2 regions of the Peribacillus sp. CSMR9 genome follow, and region 1 is predicted to be linked to the other one. Evidence: riboswitches for the same ligand, from Rfam matches in the RefSeq annotation. Region 1 holds a riboswitch; the other holds the start of a gene.
The links. Region 1 has a riboswitch for ZMP and ZTP ahead of aimA (glutamate/serine transporter AimA). Riboswitches for the same ligand answer to the same signal wherever they lie in the genome.
Positions count from the first base shown of each region.

Region 2: it holds a riboswitch for ZMP and ZTP, as region 1 does, so the genes downstream of both, N9I19_RS15095 (phosphoglycerate dehydrogenase) here and aimA (glutamate/serine transporter AimA) in region 1, are expected to answer to the same signal.

Region 1 is NZ_JAOPHO010000017.1:30,080-34,297, reverse strand. It holds gene N9I19_RS10635 (FAD-binding oxidoreductase) at 1-384, opposite strand, end outside; gene aimA (glutamate/serine transporter AimA) at 718-2,310, opposite strand; ZMP/ZTP riboswitch at 2,363-2,441, opposite strand; gene N9I19_RS10625 (amino acid permease) at 3,074-4,218, opposite strand, start outside.
Region 2 is NZ_JAOPHO010000033.1:14,245-18,462, reverse strand. It holds gene N9I19_RS15100 (DUF4405 domain-containing protein) at 1-316, opposite strand, end outside; gene N9I19_RS15095 (phosphoglycerate dehydrogenase) at 611-1,810, opposite strand; ZMP/ZTP riboswitch at 1,953-2,031, opposite strand; gene N9I19_RS15090 (ATP-dependent metallopeptidase FtsH/Yme1/Tma family protein) at 2,251-2,688, opposite strand; gene N9I19_RS15085 (VOC family protein) at 2,875-3,657, shown strand; gene N9I19_RS15080 (GNAT family N-acetyltransferase) at 3,697-4,212, shown strand.

The sequences.
Region 1 (4,218 bases):
ACCTACACCGCTTTCGGTCCCAGCCGGAATCGTCGTTCCATACTTCCATAGCTTATTATATACTTGCCCTAAATCAGCTCCGGCTTCAATTTTTGCGATCATTTTTTCACGATTGACCTTGATCTTGTACATTTCACTAATATCAATGATTAGACCGCCGTTCACTAATGAAAAGTTTTCATAACTATGCCTGCCGCTCCTAACCCGGAAAGGTGTATGATTTTCCCGGGCCCACTTCAGTGAATTCAACACATCATTGGTATTTTGGCAAAACACAATGACCTTTGGAAATTTAGGGAAACTTAAGTTATTATTAATCCTGGCATGCTCGTATTCGGCATCATTAGGTGTAACGATACGCCCGGTAAGCTTTGTTCTTTCCAAAATATTAACCCCTTTCTCAAATGATGTGGAGAGTTATATATACTATGAAAATCTTTAGGAAAAGACACATTCTATAGGTGAAAGTGATTTAAAATCAATCCAATTCATACTTTTACCTCACTAAAAAGTAGGATATTTTGTTTTCTATTTGATAGAGCATACTTAACTCGCAAGATTTCACTATTTACTTGTGAATTAATCGCAAAGACTAAAAAACCCTTAAAACAAAATACCGTTACAATCGCCAGCACTTATTTTAAAATAAATAAAAAAACATGGTCATAAAATAACCATGTTTTCTTTATACTCATATTTCTGTGTCTGCACAAAAAGTTATTTATTGATAAATTCTTTGTTGATTTTTTCAGCTTCATCCATGTATTCCGTTTTAATGCCGCTCTTAACTCCCCACCAAAAGAAGCCAAGTGCCAGACATGTAATGACCACCATATCCCAGCCAAATGTAAGAATATTTTTTCCGCCGAACTTCTCACTTCCAATATAAGAAATCAAAATCATACAACCTAAGTAAAGAAGCATCCAAACACCTGATAAAAATTGTTTTTTGAATCCATTCCATTTATTTTTAGCTTGATAATAAAAGTAAATAGGCAGTCCAATTGCGATGATGAAAGCGACTTCTCCTGTTAATGGCCAACGCGCCCAGTATAAAGTAAGCGATGCAAAAACAAATCCGCAAGGTGCAATAATTGAGGCACCTTTTAAGTGAAATGGACGGTTAAAATGTGAAGCGGTACGTCTTAATGTTGCCAATGCAACTGGCCCCATGATATACGAAATAAGTGTGGCAACTGAAATCACTTCTGCAAGTACGCCCCATCCGCGGAATAAAAATAAAAAGATAAAACATACACCTAAGTTTAATAACATCGCTGCACGCGGAACACCATAAAGTGGATGTAATGTACCAAAGATCCTCGGTAAGTACCCATTTTTCTGCATTCCATAAAGCATTCGCGAAGTTGTAGCTGTATAAGTGGCACCTGAACCAGACGGTGAAACAAACGCATCTACAAACAATACAATCGCTAACCAGTTAAGGCTTAGAGCAATTGCCAAATCTGCAAAAGGTGAATTAAAATTCAGATGACTCCATCCGTTCACGATCATTGACGGATCGACTACACCGATAAACACAACTTGTAACATAACGTATATAAAACCTGCAATTAGAATAGAGCCAATAACAGCAATAGGTATAGACTTATTCGGTGACTTCGCTTCACCTGCCATATTAACGGGACTTTGAAATCCGTTAAACGCAAACACTATACCAGAAGTAGCTACTGCTGTTAAAACGCTTGCCCAACCATATGGTGCGATACCCTGAGAACTTGTAAAGTTTTCACCATGAAATCCAGCAAAAAATAACGATCCTGCCATTACACCTGGAACAATTAATTTAAAAATGGTAATAAATGAATTTGCCTTAGCAAAAAGGTTGACTGTCCAATAGTTGACGAAGAAATAGAACAATAGTAGTAAAGAAGCTATGAATAATCCTTTGGTCGTTAAGATATTGTTATCAACTAAAGAATGAGACCATCTGGCCCATTCCCAAGGCCACGTACTCATATATTGTACCGAAGCAATGGCCTCAACGGTAATAGTCGAAGCGATAGATATCCAGTTCGCCCACGCAGCTAAAAATCCAATAAAAGAGCCATGCGAATATTGAGGATACTTAACCATGCCTCCAGCTTCAGGAAACATTGCCCCAAGCTCTGCGTAAGATAATGCAATAAATAAAATTACCACCATACCGATAATCCAAGAAAAAATAGCTGCTGGTCCAGCAATCTGGGCAGCTTTCCACGCTCCGAACAGCCAACCTGAGCCGATAATAGAACCAATACCTGTCATAGTTAAAGCAAAGGTCCCCATCTTTCTATGCATATTACTCATCTCTACCTACACCTCTTCCTAGGAAAATAAAAAACACTTGATCTATAAATCAAGCGTTTGCCCAGGCGCGCGGCTTATACTCTATATGCTCCCCCATGGTACTCCATGTTGCGCCAGTTACATATAGGAAAATAGTTTTTTTAAGTATATAAGATTATTTTAAATTCCACAACACTAAAAAAATATTTATATTTTTTAAATATTACCATTGATTTTTCGGAATTACCTATCAATATTCTTTTGAATTTGAAAAAATTAGGTGAATAAAGGTTCTAAAAACAAACATTCGATTTTTAGAACATATGTTAAAACCTATAATCATTCCCCTTAAACATTATACTTAAAAACCTTAAATAGCCTATATGTGCAAAAATGAACCGTTCATTTTTTACAAATTATATCCCAAAACCATTTACATAGAATTCATGCACTAGTTTGGAAAATCTTATTTTCTGCCAAAGGAAATACTTGAAATACTCCATACCTTTATTGAGAATTTTTTCTACAATAACTGTTCTTTCCTCAAAAAAGTCATGCACAAGTTGGGAAAAAGCCTGAGGGATGAAGATTTCTCTTTATCTCTCTTTGTTTTTTCCACAATTTATGCACAACTTTAATTAGTGTCTATTATATTTATACTAAGGGGAAACACACTCGGCAAAGCTCGAGTCATGAACGTAGATAAAACAAGATGATCTCCCAAAATCCTTATTATAGAAAAACTCGTATCACTCATCTTTTTATCGAAATGGCACGAGACTTCTTAACTGGAAATCTCATCATCGGATTTAGCATCCAATGGTATTCGTTTATCCATTTTCAGCATGTAATAACTTACTACGACCAATGCTAGGAAAACGATCCCGACAACCAAGGAAATCCTGGTACTGGGATTGATCCACATACCCACCAGCACCATCAGTAAAAAGGCAATTGTCGCATAATTACTGTAAGGGGCCAACGGCATTTTGAACGGATGTTTCTCCATTTCAGCAGCATTTACCTTTCTGAATTTAAGCTCACTGATAAGTATGACAAACCATGGAATCATTCCGGGTAAAACACTCGCACTGTACACATAAAGGAATAATTCCGGCGGTGCAAGGTAATTCAGGACAACCCCGATACCCAATCCTAATAGTACAGCGATCGTACAATATGCCGGCACTCCACTTTTAGATACTTTTGCAAAGATTTTAGGAGCTTGGCCATTCAATGCCAGTGTGTAAAGCATACGCCCTGCACTGAAGATCCCACTGTTGCATCCTGACATTGCCGCAGTGATTACGACAAAGTTAATGATGCCTGCAGCTGCTGTGATACCGATTTTAGCAAAGGTTGAAACGAATGGACTTCCGATGTCATCTAGTTTATCCCATGGATAAACCGTCACGATGACGAATATAGCGCCAATATAGAAAATTAAAATGCGCCATATGATTGATTGGATCGCTTTTGTTACGGTCTTCGTTGGATTCTTCGCTTCTCCGGCCGTGATGCCGATGAGCTCAACGCCTTGATAGGAAGCCACGACAAGGGAAAGCGCAAAGAAGAATCCTGTCCAGCCTCCAGTAAAGAAGCCGCCATTTGCCCAAAGATTCGATAATCCAATTGCGTCTCCGCCATTCCCTATTCCAAAGAAAATAAGGCCAAGGCCGGCAATGATCATCAATACAATCGTTATTATTTTTATAAGCGCAAACCAAAATTCAAATTCCCCGAAAGATTTTACGGAAATGAGGTTGGCTGCCCCCAAGATGATCATGGCGACCACACCTGGTATCCAAGCTGGTAACTCCGGGAACCAATACTGCATATACATTCCAACGGCGATGATTTCGGACATTCCTACGATTACCCATTGAAACCAATTGCTCCAAGCAGTCATATAACCTGCCAAAGGATGTA
Region 2 (4,218 bases), on a different contig from region 1:
CGTTGATATTTGGGAATACAACTCTTGAAATAAAAATACCACTGATCATAATAAAGGTCATTGTAATTAATAACATTACGTTTAAAAAATAGCCAAATTTTGTTTTAAGAGGTAGCTTGCGGTCAAACAATTTAACCGTGACTTTTTTTACCCATCGCCAATTGAGCAACACATGGATGAAAAATAATACGGCGATTACTAACCCGGCAATTTCATGAAACGTTAATCCTCCTAATACTTGTTTATTGAAAAATAATACGAACGTAACGGCCATTAAAATATCTAATCCAAGCTTCACGAACATCAGCTTTTTCATATCTTATCCTCCCTAAGTAGTTTGTCCTTGATTTTTTTTAACTAACTCCCTATTCATATTGGTGAAACTTATTATGAATAGTTTTTCTTAATTTTTTATTAAGGGAGTTTAAGGAGAATTAACTGGAGGAATTGCATCTTGAAGACACTGAACTTACAAACAATTCCTTTATAACGCTAAACCCATGCAAATTAAAAAGCCTCAACTCCTTAAAGGAATTGAGGCTTGCACTGCTATTTATCATTTGGGCAAGAAAGCATCAGGGGGTTCCTTCATGCTTTCTTCCTGTTCCAATTAAATAATACGGGTTGTAACGATGCCTTCGATTTGTTTGATTTTTTCTTCCAAGCTAGGAATGATATCGCCGTTTACTTCACCGTCAATGTCGATGATCGTATACGCATATCCCCCACGGCTTCTGTTAACCATGTCAGCGATGTTCAAATTAAAGCCTGATACAGCCAGTGTGATTTGCCCAACCATGTTCGGAACGTTTTCATGGAATGTTGCCACACGACGATTTCCTGTAAAAGGAAGGGAAGTATTTGGGAAATTCACTGAGTTCTTGATGTTCCCTGTTTCTAAAAATCCTTTCACCTGAAGTGCTGCCATGATGGCACAGTTTTCCTCTGATTCTTGCGTAGAGGCACCAAGATGCGGAATTGGAACGACATTTTTCATTTTCAGCACGTTTTCATTCGGGAAGTCTGTAATGAACTTGCCAACTTTCCCGCTTTCAAGTGCAGCTTCCATATCATTTTCATTCACTAGCTCACCGCGTGAGAAGTTCAAAATATGAACGCCTGGTTTCATGATGCCAAATGTTTCTTGGTTAAACATTCCTCTTGTGTCATCCGTTAATGGAACGTGTACAGTAATGTAATCAGATTCTGCAAACAATTCTTCAATCGTCATGGCGCGCTGTACATTGCGAGATAAATTCCAAGCTGTATCGACAGAGATGAACGGGTCAAATCCAATTACATCCATGTCTAAATCCAGGGCATCATTCGCCACAAGCGCACCGATCGCACCTAAGCCTATTACACCCAGAGTTTTTCCCTTGATTTCTTTTCCAACGAATTGTTTCTTTCCTGCTTCTACAAGCTTCGGAATTTGTTCTCCTTCGCCTTCTAATGTCTTTGTCCATGCCACACCGGCAAAAAGGTTACGAGATGAAGCCATTAATGATGTCAGTACCATTTCTTTTACAGCGTTAGCGTTAGCACCAGGTGTATTAAAAACAACGATTCCTTGCTCGGTACATTTGTCGACCGGAATATTATTGACTCCCGCCCCTGCCCTTGCGATTGCTTTTAATTGATCTCCGAATTCCGTTGTATGCATGTTAAAGCTGCGTACAACGATCGCATCAGGGTTTTCACTGTCGTTGTCGACCGTAAATTCGCCTTTATTGAATACATTTAGCCCGCTTTCAGCAATATTATTTAATGTTTTGATCGTTTTCACTTTTTCTAAAAGAATTGTGCTCATCTTGTTTGTCCCCTTTTGGTTATGATAGTTTTTTTTCAAATTTCGAAATATTGACAATATTTTTTGCCCATGAAAATCTGCATTCTTTAAAACTTCACTATCCTCTGTTAATAAACAGAAAGAGGCAAGGGATAAAATCCCTTACCTCTGCCCAGGCGAACGGCTACGACACTATGTGTTCCCTCACGGTTATCCGTGTTTCGCCAGTTGCACATAGTCTTTTGATTGATTTTATTCTATCAAATTATTCAGCAAATTTCAATATCAATTTAAAGGTTTTATATGGAAGAAGTCAACACTCAGCATGACCGCTTGCGAATGGCCAACTTAAGCAGGTTTAATAGCCTTTGCCAAATCATGTTCACGCCAGTATTCTTCAATTTCCTCTAATGATTTCCCTTTCATTTCAAACCATCCAATTGGAAAAGCAAGTTTTTTCATCATTTAGAATGGTTCATTCTTTTGACCAATAGTAAAATAACGAAAAATAGGATGAAAATGATCATGATCGGGATGGACGTTGTAAAAAAATTGACCCATGCGCTTGTCTCTGTGTCTTGTGGCATGACCACAATTTTTTCTATATCATGTTCTTCTGCAGCGTCATTCATTCTATTCATCGAAATTTCACTATTTGGGACAGTGGCGATAAAATATTGATCCTTTTCATAACCTTTCAGCCGCCCGCTTATTTCAAAAACTCTTTTTTGGGGCTCCAACTCCAAATATGTTACTTTGCCATCCTCTAAAGTTGTGAAAAATTCATCTTCAGTTAATTCCTCAGTCGGTTCATTGCCATTATTAAAAATAAACACAATCCCCAAGGTAACCAAGAAGATTAGTAAATAAAATATTTTATTACGGAAAATCCGCTTCATCCTACACCTTCCCCCACGAAACAAACTAGGTCAATAGTATCATATAATAGTAATCATTAACTATTATTCCATGTTCATTTAAAAAGAAGGCCCTGTTGATTTCTTGGACTCGGGCAGGTTAGTTGCAAAATGGATAATATTAGTAAAAAATAAGAGGTATAGCAAACTAGAAGATAAGGGGTGAAAATTTTAATTACTCATTTCGCAGATTTAGAATTACTGACAGTATCTATTGAAGGTGTAAAGCAATGCTACGCTAACCGCCTGCAGCTCCCCATTCTATCAGAATCTAAAGAGTTCATTCAGTTTCAGCTGACGCCCTTTACTACGTTGAGTTTTAAAGAAGCGTTTGAGCCCATTTCTCCAGCACACTTTGCATTTCAAGTCCCATATTCTCAATTTGATGAAGCGGCATCATTTATCCAACAATCCGGATTATTGGTCCTAAGACAAGAACATGGTCAGTATATCGACGAAACGAACGGAAGAAAAAATCTATATTTTCGTGATGGAGATGGCCACCTTCTCGAAATCATTGCCCATGATTATGTAAATGAAGATGAACTGAAGGCATCCGGAATGTTAAGAACACTTTATTTAAGAGAGATTGGCTTCCCTGTGGATTCGGTACCAAGCTTACGCGATTGGCTGAAAGGTAACCTTGGTATGAAAACGGAACAAGATCAAGATATATTTAATTTCGTAATTAGCGGAACAGCACATGCAATAGTGGTTTCAAAACAAAGGCCTTGGATTCCTATTGCCATGAAGGCCTTACCGCCAAAAATGGCGGTGACGTTCGGTACACCCGATAAAAGGTTTATTGATGAACTGACAAAACAAATGGATCACACTTTTTTAGATGACTCTAAGAAACTATTTATACTTAGTGATAGTTATCCTTTTTATATGGAATATACTCCTGAATTCAGTGCGTCAATGGTGAAAAATTTGAATTTACCTATTTGAACCGCGTTTTTCATTTAACCTGTAAAGGGGGAAATCAATTTGTTAATAAGAAAGGCAAACGTTGCTGATGCTGAAGGTATAGCAATAGTCCATGTCGATTGCTGGCGTACCACATATAAAAATATAATGCCAAGTGATTTTTTAGATAAACTGTCTTATGGGAAAAGGAAAGACGTATGGATAGAGAATATATCTAAAGATGGAAACCATGTTTATGTAGCAGAAAATAACGAGGGAAAAATAGTCGGATTTATAAGCGGAGGAAAAAGGGAAACGAATAAAGTTGAAGATTCGGGTGATCTAACTGCGATATATATCCTCGAAGATTTTCAAAGAATGGGGATTGGAAAGAAACTCATCAAAGAATTATTTTTTATATTTAAAAAACTGGGCTTCCATACAATTTTTGTTGAGGTGCTTGAAGATAATAACTCTCGATTTTTCTATGAGGCTTTTGGTGCTGAATTGCTTAAAACAGAAAAAATCAAAATGGCTGGTGCTGAATTAAATCTATTGGTTTATGAGTGGAAAGATATTAGCCCTGTATTGTTATGATTAAAC